Regions from separate parts of the Nocardioides koreensis genome, predicted to be linked through region 1. Evidence: predicted binding sites of a transcription regulator. Region 1 holds the regulator's gene; each other region holds the start of a gene.
What was found. Region 1 encodes LexA, which represses DNA repair genes until DNA is damaged. Its sites were predicted from a motif close to TCGAACANNTGTTCGA; they were not measured.
Positions count from the first base shown of each region.

Region 1 (4,362 bases):
CCAGCCGGTGGCCGACGCGCTTCTCGCTGACTGGTCCAGTCCAGCAGGACTCAGCGCTGCCGGTCGGCGGCCCGGCGCACGAACTTCAGCCCGGACCACACCTCGTCCACCGCTGCCACCTTGACGTCGACGAAGCCCAGCCCGAGGCCGAGCCCGCGCACGAGGTTCTCGTCGAGGTCCGAGACCGGACCGTCCGGGTTGCGGGCGGAGCGCTGGGCGGCCTTCTTGGGCCAGCAGACCCAGACCATGCCGTCGATCACGGTGCGGGCGAAGACCTCCGGCAGCCGACGCGCCAGGGCGCGGCGCTCGGCGTGGAAGGTCAGCGTGACGTCGGCCGCGCGCGGCAGGCGGCGTACGACGTGGGCATGGCGTGAGGATGGCAAACGAAGTGGGGCGGGGCCACCTGGCCCCGCCCCACGTCTTCCCCGGCCCGCCGGTCGGGGTCGAGTCGACCGGCGGGAGTCTGTGTTGGTGCTGCCCCAGGGGGCCTGGGTCACTCGACGGGCACGCGCAGCCGCTGGCCGGCGACGACCATCCCGGAGTCGAGGGCGTTGAGCCGCTCGATGCGGTCGATCATGGTGCGGACGCCGCCGTCGTCGGCGATGTCGGCGGCGATGCCCCAGAGCGTGTCACCCGCACCGACCATCACGACGCGGGTCGGCTCGGGGGTGCCGGGCTCCTCGGTGGCGACCGAGCCGGCGGCCAGGGCCAGCCCCAGTCCGAGGGCGACGAGCATCGCCAGCGCCAGGACGACGAGCCGGCCGCGGCGGGTCAGCCGGAGCTGGCCGGCGCTCGCCGGGGCCAGCGTGGGACGGAACGTGGTGCTCGCGGTCATCGTGCTCATCGGGACCTCCTGGGGAAGCGGCGGTCAGCCTCGGGTCGTTAGCTCGATCTGCTGTCGAACCGATGTCTAACGGCGGCCACCGACAGTCCCCTGCGGGATGTCTGGACCACCCTGGTCACGATCGGCTCGATCAGACGTTCGATCGAACATGTGTACGAGGTTAGAGCAGGTGTTCGAACAGCACAAGGCCCTGGACGAACATTTGTTCGAACACGTTCGAGCGGCCCCCGACGCGGATCAGGCGTTGCGGCTGATCGCGCGACGCCCCTGCGCCACGAAGAGGCCCAGCCCGCGGGCGGCCACCGACGGCGCCATCGCGGAGACCCGGACCACGCCACCGCGCCAGCCCGGCACCGAGCGCACCACGCGGCGGCTGCCCAGCAGGCCCACCGCCTCCTCGGCCACCTCGTCCACGGTGAGGATCCGGCCGCCGGAGTGGACCAGCGCGCTCCCCATCCCGCCGGGTGTCTGCTGGTCGAGCATCGCGGTCCTCACCCCGTCCGGGCAGAGCGCGCGCACCCGGATCCCCTTGCGGGTCTCGACGTCACCGGACATCGAGATCGACACGATGGCGGCCTTGGTCGCGGCGTACACGCTGTAGCCGGGCACCGGCCCCAGCCCGGCCAGCGACGCCGTGTTGACGATGTCGCCGTCGCGCCCGGAGGCCTCGAAGGCCGCGATCGCCGCGCGCATCCCCCACATCGTGCCCATCAGGTTGACGTCGACCAGGCGCCGCACGGCCTCCTCGGACAGCTCCGCCAGGGTGCCGTCGTCGCCGACGCCGGCGTTGTTGAACCACGCAGTGAGCACGCCGTGCCGCCCGGCCGTCGCGGCGGCCTCCGCGTGGGAGCCCGGGTCACGGACGTCGTGCGCCAGCCCCTCGGCGGCGCCGATCTCGTCGGCGGTCCGCCTCGCGCCCTCGCCGTCCACGTCGGTCAGCACGACCTGGTACCCCCGGGCGACCATCCGCTCGGCGATGCCGCGACCGATGCCGCGGGCGCCGCCGGTGACGACACAGCTGATGGGCTCGGAGCTGGGGGCGGGGTTCGTCGACATGACGGGAGTCAACCAGACCGGGCGTGGTCTCGACAGGCTCGACCACCGGTTGACCAGTGCGACACGCAGTTCGAACAGATGTTTGAATCACCGGTCCGGTTTGGCTACGGTTGGTGGCACCAGCCCGGGACGCCCGGGCCGTACGCCGCGAACCCGGAGGCAGCCGCATGGCCACGAAGAAGACCGACGCCCACAAGGTTGCCCAGCTGCCCGACGGCCCCCCGGACGCCACCGGCCTGACCCCGCGCCAGCAGCGCGTGCTGACCACGATCAAGGGCTCGATCGAGCGGCGCGGCTACCCGCCGAGCATGCGCGAGATCGGCGAGTCGGTCGGCCTGACCAGCTCCTCCAGCGTCGCGCACCAGCTGAAGGTGCTCGAGGAGAAGGGGTTCATCAAGCGCGACCCCAACCGGCCGCGCGCGATCGAGGTGTTCCTGCCCGAGGTGCTGGCGGCCCGCCGCTCGATCTCGGCGGCCGACGAGTCGTCGTACGACGAGACCGGGATCGGCGACGCCGTGCCCGCCGCGCAGTACGTCCCCGTCGTCGGGCGGATCGCCGCCGGTGGCCCGATCCTCGCCGAGGAGCGGATCGAGGACGTCTTCCCGCTGCCCAAGCAGCTCGTCGGCGACGGCCAGCTCTTCCTGCTCGAGGTCTCCGGGGACTCGATGATCGACGCCGCCATCTGCAACGGCGACTACGTCGTGATCCGCCAGGAGCAGACCGCCGAGAACGGCGAGATCGTGGCCGCCATGATCGACGGCGAGGCCACCGTCAAGACGTTCCAGCGCAAGGACGGCCAGGTGTGGCTGCTCCCCCACAACGACGCCTACGAGCCCATCGACGGCACCCACGCGACCATCCTCGGGAAGGTCACTGCGGTCCTGCGCCGCATGTGACGCCGCGCGTGACAAGGGGCCTTAATCCCCTGTCATCGGAATACTTCCGGGTAATACTTGGCTCTGTCTGACGATCAGTGAGCCCGAAAGTACGCCTGTGACGATGCCGAGCCTGCCCGTGATCCCGGGGATCCGTAACCGATACCCGAGGGTCTTCCGTGGCGTGCTCGAGCTGGTGCTGGTGCTCTCCCTGTGGGTCGCCTACAGCCTCTCCCGGCTCTTCGCCGACGCCAACATGGGGCCGGCCCTGGCCCGCGCGAACGACCTGCTCCACATCGAGCGGCACCTCGGCATCCACTGGGAGCTGTCGCTCAACAAGCTCTTCATCGACAACGACGCGATCGGGCTGGTCGGCAGCTACTGGTACGCCACGCTCCACTACATCGTCACCGGCGCGGTGCTCCTGTGGCTCTACCGCCTCGGCCGGCACTGCTACGTGCCCGCCCGCCGGGCGCTCGCCATCGCCACCATCCTCGGCCTGGTCGCCTACCTGCTGATGCCCACCGCGCCGCCGCGGTTCATCCAGGGGTACGCCGACGTGCTGAGCCTGCACGCCGCCGACGGCTGGTGGGGCACGGACGCCTCCGCGCCGCGCGGCCTGGGCGGGCTGACCAACGAGCTCGCCGCGTTCCCCTCCCTGCACGCGGGCTGGGCGCTCTGGGTCGCGATCTCGCTGCAGCGGCACGCCCGCTGGCACTGGCTCAAGGGCCTCGGCTGGGCCTACGCGGCCGGCACCGCGATCGTGATCGTCGGCACCGGCAACCACTGGGTCATCGACGTCATCGTCGGCTGGCTCGTGGTCGTGGCCGGGTTCCTGGCCGCCGAGACCCTGCCGTCGCCCAAGGACGCCCCGGGTCGCACCAACGGCGACACCGCGTCGGACGCCCCGGAGCTTGTGTCCGCCGGTCCCGGCGCGCCCAGCGCAGCCGCGCACGCCAAGTAGTCCGCCGCCGCGTCAGCCCACCGGCGGGTGTCCCTCCGGTGACGCGCGGGTGACGGGACGGTGCTCACACCCCGGCCGCGTCACCTCTGACCGATCAGCTCCGTTGATCGGTCCGTGACCACACCTCGCCCCGCCCTGAACCGCGCGCTGCCCCGGCGTACCGTCCTGGCCACCGGCGCCGCCGGAGGTGTCCTGGTGACCGTGGCCGGCACCGCCGACGCGACCGCCTCGCAGCGTGCCGCCGGCCACCGGGCCTTCCGGCACGGTGTCGCGTCCGGCGACCCGCTGCCCCGGGCCGTCGTGATCTGGACCCGCGTCACGCCGACCGCGGCGAGCACCCCGGGCTCGGGCCACGGGCCCCGGGTCCGGGTGCACTGGGAGGTGGCCACCGACGAGCGCTTCCGGCACGTGGTGCGCCGCGGCAGCTTCGCGACCGGCCCGGAGCGCGACCACACCGTCAAGGTGGACGTGACCGGGCTGGACCCGGCGCGCTGGTACCACTACCGGTTCCGCTGGGACGGCCACACCAGCCGGGCCGGGCGCACCCGCACCGCGCCCGCCGCCGACGCCACCCCGGACCACCTGCGTTTCGGCGTGGTCTCCTGCGCCAACCTCCAGGCCGG
Region 1 is NZ_BAAAQR010000006.1:176,291-180,652, reverse strand. Features, by position in the region: gene ABD268_RS11890 (hypothetical protein) at 1-30, shown strand, start outside; gene ABD268_RS11885 (hypothetical protein) at 51-383, opposite strand; gene ABD268_RS11880 (LysM peptidoglycan-binding domain-containing protein) at 494-844, opposite strand; gene ABD268_RS11875 (SDR family NAD(P)-dependent oxidoreductase) at 1,082-1,900, opposite strand; gene lexA (transcriptional repressor LexA) at 2,068-2,796, shown strand; gene ABD268_RS11865 (phosphatase PAP2 family protein) at 2,900-3,739, shown strand; gene ABD268_RS11860 (alkaline phosphatase D family protein) at 3,854-4,362, shown strand, end outside.

Region 2 (4,362 bases), on a different contig from region 1:
CCAGCGACGGCCTGCTGCGCGCACGGCTGCTGGCCGGCGAGACGCTCGCGGCCCGCGACGAGACCGGGGCGCTCGTCGCCGCCGCGGGCGCGGCGGTGCGCGACGGCGCGGCGACGACCAGTGGGCTGGTGCACCCGGCCCACCGGGGACAGGGGCTCGGGCGACGGCTGATGGAGTGGGCGGCCGCGGCCGCCGGGCCGGCCTTCCTCACCGCCGCGACGGAGACCTGCGAGCCCACCGCCGAGCGGCTCTACGCGCGGTTCGGCCTGGCGGAGGGCTTCGCCGAGCTCGTCATGCGGCACCCGCTGGGCGAGGTGCCGGTGGTGCCGGCGCCGGACGGCGTGGAGCTCGTCGCGGTGGCGGACGCCTCGCACCGGGACCTGTTCGCGGCGTACGTCGGCTCCTTCTCCGACCGTCCCGGCTTCCCGGACCCGACCGAGGACGAGTGGCTCGAGGAGCTCGCCGAGGACGACGACTGGCGTCGTGACCTGTCGCTGGTGGCGCTGGACGCCGACGGGCAGCCGGTGGGGTTCGTCAACGTGCTGGACACCTGGGTCGACCAGGTCGGCGCGGTGCCGGCCTGGCGCGGCCGCGGGCTGGGCGCGCACCTGGTCAGCCGGAGCCTGCAGGCCCTCGCGGCGGAGGGCGCCACCGAGGCGTGGTTGACCGTGAACGTGGACAACCCGGCGGCCGACCTCTACACGAGGCTGGGCTTCGAGACCTTCGGCAAGCGGGCGCGGTTCAGCTCGCCGGCGCGGTGAGCGGAGCCCGCGTGGACCCCGAGGAGCAGCGGATCGCCGGGGTGGCCGACGTCGTGGCGCACATCGTGGCTCCGGCGCTGGAGGCCGTGCTGAGGCCGGATGAGGTGGACGCGGCCTCCGTCGCCCGGCGCGCGCCGTCCGCCGACCCGCGCCACTGGTACGCCGAGCTCGAGCTGAGCCTGGTGGGTGAGCGGCTCGTCGACCGGGTCTACGAGAGCACCATCGATGCCTCGGTCACCGACTGGCGCAACCGGCTCGCCTCGAACCTGCAGGACTTCGTGGCCGAGAGTCGCTTCGGGTGGGGTGAGTGGCGGCCGCTGCCGGACGGCTGGGACTGAGGACGCACGGCCATGACAGCCGAGCAGGCTCTGCCTCACGTCCGCCTGGTGAAGGCGACCTTCCCGCCGGGGAGCCGGGTCGTGCGGTAGGTGGGGTCGTGGGCCCGTGCGTGGTGGTGGGGGCAGAGCAGTCGACCGCGGTCGACGTCGGTGATGCCGCCCGCCGACCACGGGGGATCGTGGTGGGCGTGGCAGAGGCCGGGAGGCCAGTCGCACCCCTCCGTCGTGCAACCGCCGTCTCGGAGGCCGAGGGCGATGCGCTGCGGCTCGCTGTGGAAGCGGCGCTTGCGGCCCAGGTCGAGGACCTGCCCGGCGCCGCCGAGCACGGCCGGGATGCTCCCGGCCTCGCAGGCGAGCCGGCGGGCCTCGCCCGCGGAGATGTGCGCCCCGGTGTCGAGGGCGGCCGAGGCCAACCCGCCCATCAGGGTCTCCAGGGTCATCGTGACGACCACGGTCGCGGCCACGCCGCCGGACTGGGGGACGTGGTCGCTGGGGTAGCGCTGGACGTACTCGAGGAAGGCCAGGCCCATCCGGTGGGGCAGCGGCTTCTGCTCCCCGGGCGGGGTGCCGCCCGTGCCGGCGCCGGCGTCGCTGGTCCGCCGGGGCGAGGCCAGTGCGAGCAGGTGCTTGCGCAGCATCTCGGCCTGCATCGTCGGGAGCGTGAACCGGCCGTGGCTGCGGCCGTGCCCGTCGTCGCTCATCGTGAACCGGGCGGACTGGGCGGCCTGCTTCTCCTCGCGGTCGAGCTGGGCCTGCTCGTGGGCCTCGGCGATCTCGGGTGCCAGGTGCTCGAGGACCGCGGCCCCGAGCACCTTCAGCTCCTTCGCGTCGTGGTGCCGGGCGAGCCCGACCAGGTGCAGCTCGGCCCGTTGCACCAGCTCGGGGTCGACCAGGTCTCGGGGCAGCTCGTCGACCGCCCTGACGATGACGTCGGCCTGGTCGGTCAGCAGCCGGCCCGCGAAGAGGGCGTCGCCGACCGGTTCGTGGTCCCGGTCCATGGCCCGCGCCAGTCGCATCTTGCGGTGCGCCTCGGCACGCGTCTGCTTGGTGGCGTGTGCCCACCAGGAGGCGGTCGAGGTGGCCCCCACCCCGTCGGCCGCGAGGCGAGCCTGGTCGCCTCGCGCAGGGTCTCGGTGAGCTCCTCGTTGCCCATCGACCACAGGCCCTGCTCGGCAACCTGGTCGAGCTCCGCGTGCAGGCGCTCGACGAGTACGGCGACCGGGTGTCGCCGTACCGCCTCCCACGTGCCTGTCGCCATGACACCCTTCCCTCACCGCGTGCCGCGATCACGCTGACAACTCCATTGTATTATTTTCGAACAAGTGAGCGAAGGCCTGCAGGGTAAAATTTTGGCGCCCATGAGCAATCGACCGGGAGGAGCATTCGCGGTGACGCACATCTCCGGAGAGGTCTCCATCGACGCGCCGGTCGAAGAGGTCTTCGACCTGGTCGCCGACGAGCGCAACGAGCCGAGGTACAACCCACGGATCGTCCGCGCCGAGAAGCTGAGCGAGGGACCGGTGGGGAGTGGCACACGCTTCGTCGCCGAGCCCAGGGGCATGGGTGCCAGGGGCAGGATGACCCTCGAGGTCGTGGAGTACGGCAGGCCGCATCGGCTGCACCACGTCGTGCGCTCGTCGTACCTGCACGTCGACGGCTCGCTGTCGTTCGAGGAGGTGGACGGCGGGACGCGACTGCGGTGGGACTGGGACATGGTCCTGGTCGGCCCGTGGCGGGTGATGTCTCCCGTCCTTGCCCTGGTCGGCCCGGGCTGGGAGCGCCGGAACTGGGTGGGACTCAAGCAGTACATCGAGTCCGGTCGAGCCTGAGGACCACTCTGGCGACAGGTCAGGGAAGCGACACCCGAGCTCTCACTCTCGGCGACGGCGGCCAGGTCGACGACGATGCCGTCCCGTGCGTTCACCCGTCAGTCGGCTCACTATGGCGCGCGTGGCAGTCTGCGGCGGTGAGCGACAGGATCTACGGCGAGCTGGCTGAGCGATACGACCGGTCGTCCGAGCTCGGACCGCCCAATGCCGACTACGACCGGCCGACGATCCTGCAGCTGGCCGGCCCTGTCGTCAGACAGCATGTGCTCGAGCTCGGATGTGCTTCCGGGCACCTGACCCAGCAGCTGGTGGACTGCGGTGCTCACGTCACCGCGCTGGATCGGTCGGAAGAGATGGTCCGTCTTGCCCGGGAGCGTCTGGGCGAACGCGCCAGCATCCACCTGGCCGACCTCAGCACGCCGCTGACGATGGTCGCGGATGCGAGCGTCGATGTCGCGGTGGCCTCCCTGGTGCTGCACTACCTGCCTGACTGGAACCCTGTCCTCGCCGAGGTTCGTCGTTGCCTGCGTCCGGGAGGCGCCCTGGTCATGTCGATCCACCATCCCATCACGGGGTGGCTGCGTTCGGATCGGAGCAACTATCACCGCACGGAGCTCATCGAGGAGGAATGGGACGTCGACGGCATTCGTGTCCCCGCCGAGATGTGGCGTCGTCCCGTCTCCGCGGTGTTCTCACCGCTCCTCGCTGCCGGGTTCGTCATCGACGCGGTCGAAGAGCCCGTCCCACACGACGACGGACGAGAGATCCGTGACCCGCGGATGCGCCGCGTCCTGACCACGCAGCCGGTCTTCCTGTACGTGCGCGCGGTTGCTGCCGGCTGACCGAGCCTGGTGCCGCGGGAAGGCTCCGGGCACTCGTCGTCGTACAACGGTGATCGACCGGCGTGCTCACCGGCCCCCACCCGTGGCCTTCTTGCGCTGGACCACCCGCGTCGCGGGTGACAGGCCTTGACGGCCCGCCCGGGGCGCGGGTGAGGATGCCGCTTGTGTCTGCCCCGGGGAAAGAAGGCGCGGCGTTGCCGCCCGACCATCACGTGCACACCGAGTGGTCGTGGGACGCGCCGGAAGGCAGCATGGAGCGCACGTGCCAGCGCGCGGTCGAGCTCGGCCTGCCGTCGGTCGCCTTCACGGAGCACGCCGACCTGACCCCGTGGACGCTCCCCGCCGGCACGCAGGTCCCGGAGGACTGGGAGCACCTGGTCAGTGGGGACCAGTTCACCCCGCCGCCCCTTGACCTGGACGGCTACCGACAGTGTCTGGAGCGTTGCAGGGATCGCTACCCCGGGTTGCGCATCCACTCGGGCGTCGAGCTCAGTGAACCCCACTGGCACGCAGACCGGACGAAGTCCCTTCTCGACCGAGGCGGCTTCGAGCGGGTGCTCGCCTCGGTGCACTCCGCCCGCCTCCACGGCGG
Region 2 is NZ_BAAAQR010000002.1:437,732-442,093, forward strand. Features, by position in the region: gene ABD268_RS06210 (GNAT family N-acetyltransferase) at 1-761, shown strand, start outside; gene ABD268_RS06215 (hypothetical protein) at 773-1,099, shown strand; gene ABD268_RS06220 (HNH endonuclease signature motif containing protein) at 1,135-2,187, opposite strand; gene ABD268_RS06225 (SRPBCC family protein) at 2,458-2,928, shown strand; gene ABD268_RS06230 (class I SAM-dependent methyltransferase) at 3,066-3,770, shown strand; gene ABD268_RS06235 (PHP domain-containing protein) at 3,935-4,362, shown strand, end outside.
Region 2: a site for LexA is predicted at 2,414-2,429, ahead of ABD268_RS06220 (HNH endonuclease signature motif containing protein). Genes of this name have one in related genera too.

Region 3 (4,362 bases), on a different contig from region 1:
CTTGCCCGAGGTGTCCATGCCCTGCAGGACCAGCAGCAGGCGACGCTCCGAGCCGGACCGGCCCTCGGCGAACAGCCGTTCCTGGAGGTCGGACAGCTCGTCGCCGAGGGCGAACAGCGCCGCCTTGCCCTTCTTCTTGCCGCCCTTGAACCCCGGGGCGGCGTTCGTCTCGATGGAGGTGAGGTCCACGGGCCCGGCAGGCAGGCGGAACGGGTAGTGGGTCATGGCGTCACTATCCCAGCACCCTGGGGACGTCGAGCGTGCACCCGACCACGGTGTCCACCGTGCCGTTGTCCTGCGGCTCGTCGAACCACAGCCCCTCCGAGAACCCCGCCTTGGCCAGCACCCGCAACGACGCCGCGTTGCGGTGGTCGGGCGCGGCGAAGTACGACGTCGCGTCCGGGAAGCGACGTCGGGCCCGCAGCATCCAGGCCCACAGCATCCGTACCCCCAGCCCCCGGCCGACCCAGGCCGGATCGCCGATCAGGTAGTCGACCCCGATCGCGTCCGGGTCCGGCCCGAGCACGGCGTAGTCGGGGTAGTCGCCGATCCGGTAGTCCTGCAGGAACCCGACCGACCGGCCGTTGGCCTCCACCACCCACATCCGGGTCGGGGTGCGACCGTCGATGCGGGGCGCGTACTTCGCCTCGACCGACTCGTGCGTCGGCTCGCCGTCGGCGGCCCACCACCGCCGGACGTGGTCGCTCTGCCGCCACCTGACGACGTCGCCGAGGTCGCCGCGCGTCATGGCCCGGACCGTGACCACCCGGTCGTGGTCGACGGCGAACTGCTTGACCTCCCCGGACAGGTCAACCGGGACCGGGTCGGCGTGCACGCTCGCGCAGGTACGACGGGCCGCCGCGGCCCACGACTCCCCCGGGCGCACGACGCCCGACAGGTCATGTCCGCGGTCGTGGACGACGATCCGCAGCCCCGTCTGCTCCGACACGCACGTGAGCCTAGAACAAGCGCAGGCGGATGCTCAGAGATCGCCGTCGGCGTCCCGTCCGGCCTCGGCCAGCTCTTCGCGCACGACCGCGAACGCGAGCCCCGAGCCGTAGCCCTTGCGGGCGAGCATCCCGACCAGCCGCCGGGTGGCGGTGGTGTCGTCGACGCGGGACAGCGACCGCAGCTTCTTGCGGACCAGGGCGCGGGCCGCAGCCTCCTCGTCCGCGGGGTCGATCTCGTCGAGCGCCTCGCGGGCGACCTCGTCGTCGACGCCCTTGCGCCGCAGCTCCTGGGCCAGGGCCCGGCGGGCCAGGCCCTTGCCCGGCTGACGGCTGGCGATCCAGGACCGCGCGAAGGCCTCGTCGTCGACCAGCCCGACCTCCTCGAACCGGTCGAGCAGCCGCGTCGCGATCTCCGGCGGGACGTCGCGCGAGACGAGCTTGTCGCTCAGCTCCTTGCGGCTGCGGGCCTGTCCGGTCAGCTGGTCGAGCAGGATCTTGCGGGCCACCGACTCGGGGTCGGCATCCGGGCCCTGGGCCACCGGGTCCGGCGGGGCCGGGGCCACCGGGTCGGACGGTGCCGGGGTGGGCGCGGACGCGCGCTGCGTCCACGCGTCCACCCCGGCGGTGACGTCACCGGCCCACGACGGGGCGGGCCGGTGGTCGTCGAACCCCGGTGATCGAGCCTGTCGAGATTCCGGTGATCGAGCCTGTCGAGATTCAGAAGTCATCGACACCCAGCGGGTCGGCGGCGGGGGTCTCGGCGTCGACCGTCGGGCCGACTCCCAGCTTCTCGAGGATCTTCTTCTCCAGCTCGTTGGCCAGGTCGGGGTTGTCCCGCAGGAAGTTGCGGGCGTTCTCCTTGCCCTGGCCGAGCTGGTCGCCCTCGTAGGTGTACCAGGCGCCGGCCTTGCGGACGAGACCCGCCTCGACGCCGACGTCGATCAGGCCACCCTCGCGGCTGATGCCCTTGCCGTACATGATGTCGAACTCCGCCTGCTTGAACGGCGGGGCGACCTTGTTCTTCACGACCTTGACCCGGGTCCGGTTGCCGACCATGTCGGTGCCGTCCTTGAGGGTCTCGATGCGGCGCACGTCGAGACGGACCGAGGAGTAGAACTTCAGTGCGCGACCACCGGTCGTGGTCTCGGGCGAGCCGAACATCACGCCGATCTTCTCGCGCAGCTGGTTGATGAAGATCGCGGTCGTCTTGGAGTTGTTCAGCGCACCGGTCATCTTGCGCAGCGCTTGGCTCATCAGGCGGGCCTGCAGGCCGACGTGGCTGTCGCCCATCTCGCCCTCGATCTCGGCGCGGGGCACCAGCGCGGCCACCGAGTCGATGACGATCAGGTCGAGCGCGCCGGAGCGGATCAGCATGTCGGCGATCTCGAGCGCCTGCTCACCGGAGTCCGGCTGGGAGACCAGCAGCGCGTCGGTGTCGACGCCGAGGGCCTTGGCGTACTCCGGGTCGAGCGCGTGCTCGGCGTCGATGAACGCGACGATGCCGCCGGCACGCTGGGCGTTGGCCACCGCGTGCAGGGCGACCGTCGTCTTGCCGGAGGACTCCGGACCGTAGATCTCCACCACGCGGCCGCGCGGCAGGCCACCGAGGCCGAGCGCCACGTCAAGGGCGATCGACCCGGTCGGGATGATCTCCAGGGGGGCGCGCGTCTCGTCACCGAGGCGCATCACGGAGCCCTTGCCGAACTGGCGCTCGATGTTGGCGAGCGCGGTGTCGAGAGCCTTGTCCCGGTCTCCACCAGCCATGTCGTTCTTCTCCTTCGGGGGCTTGGCCGCCCCGCGTCGTGGTCGCTTCGTCTGGGTTGTCGTCGTCGTGTTCATCGTTGAGCGAGACGCTAGACGGAACCGCCGACAGTGCCGATCCGGGGACCGGGCTGCCTGTGGACGACGTCGACCAGAGCGTCACCTGTGCACCCACACTAGCCCGAACACGTGTTCGAGCAGGGCAGCCGGGTCCGGGCGTGTCGGAGCGTCGTACGACACCTCACACCGGCTCGGCGGCGGGCTCCCGGGGAGGCTCGGCGGGCACCCGCGGCAGCCGCACCCGGAAGCGGCACCCGGGCGTGTCGGCGGCCTCGACGTTCTCGACCTCCACCCTGCCCCGGTGAGCCTCGACGATCCCCTTCACGATCGCCAGCCCCAGCCCGGCGCCCCGGGCGTGGGAGGAGTCCTCGGTGTCGGGCGTGCGCGCCGCGCCACCCTGCCAGGCCACGTCGAACACGCGCTCCATCTCCTCGGGGTCCAGACCACCGCAGCCGTCGGTGACGCTCAGCTCGACCCCGTCGTCCACCGCCCGCCCGTGGATCTCGACGACGCCGTCGGCCGGCGTGTGGCGGATCGCGTTCATGACCAGGTTGGAGACGACACGCGAGAGCCCGGCGGCGTCAGCGGTGACCTCCACCCCGTCCTCCACGCTGCCGCCCAGCCGCACTCGCCGGGCGCGCGCAACCGGGTCGGCGCCGGCGATGGCCTCGCTGACCAGGTCGCCGAGCATCACCGCCTCGGGGCTGAGCCGCAGCACGCCCGCGTGGATCCGGGAGAGCTCGAAGAGGTCGTCGACCATCCGCACCATCCGGTCCACCTCGGCGCGGATCTGCCGGTGGTAGCGCGCCGGGTCGGAGGCGAGGCCGTCCTCGAGCGCCTCGGTCATCGCCCGCATCCCGGCCAGCGGGGTCCGCAGGTCGTGCGAGACCCAGGAGACCAGCTCGCGCCGCGACTCCTCGAGCCGCTCGGCCCGCAGCCGCGACTCCTCGAGGCGCTCGCTCGTGCGCGCCAGCTCGTCGGACAGCGCCTGGAACTCGCTGGGGCCGCGGCGTTCCCCGGCAAAGGTGCCGTCCACGCCCATCCGCCGGGCGTCCTCCTGCAACGACGCCGACCAGTGCACGATCGCGGCGCCGAGGGCGAGCGCGACCGCGACCGCGACGAGGCCGGCCACCAGGGCGACCAGGCTGATCACGCCCCAGTCGTGGTCGGAGATGAACATCAGCTGCGCCGTCGCCACGACCCCGGCCAGCACCGAGAGCACGGCGATCACCGCGACCAGCCCCAGCTGCCAGCGGATCGAGCGGTGCCGGAGCAGCCAGGCCAGGAAGAGGCCGACCGCGCCGACGCCGAGCGCGCACGCGGCCGCCACGAGGACGATCTGGACGTGGTCGGAGCTCATGTGGGGTCCCCGGGCGAAGCGGAGCGAAGCGAGCATTCGTCTGGGGTGTTCATGCAGAGGCCTCCCATCGGTAGCCGACGCCCCAGACCGTGAGCAGGCGTTCGGGTCGGGTCGGGTCGCGCTCGACCTTCTCGCGCAGGCGGCGCACGTGGACCGTGACCGTCGAACGGTCGCCGATCGACCAGCCCCACACCTGTTGGAGCAGGTCGTCGCGGGAGAAGGCGGTGCCGG
Region 3 is NZ_BAAAQR010000004.1:193,208-197,569, reverse strand. Features, by position in the region: gene ABD268_RS08980 (PPK2 family polyphosphate kinase) at 1-225, opposite strand, end outside; gene ABD268_RS08975 (GNAT family N-acetyltransferase) at 233-949, opposite strand; gene ABD268_RS08970 (regulatory protein RecX) at 983-1,513, opposite strand; gene recA (recombinase RecA) at 1,668-2,714, opposite strand; gene ABD268_RS08960 (sensor histidine kinase) at 2,953-4,131, opposite strand; gene ABD268_RS08955 (response regulator transcription factor) at 4,181-4,362, opposite strand, start outside.
Region 3: a site for LexA is predicted at 2,893-2,908, ahead of recA (recombinase RecA). Genes of this name have one in related genera too.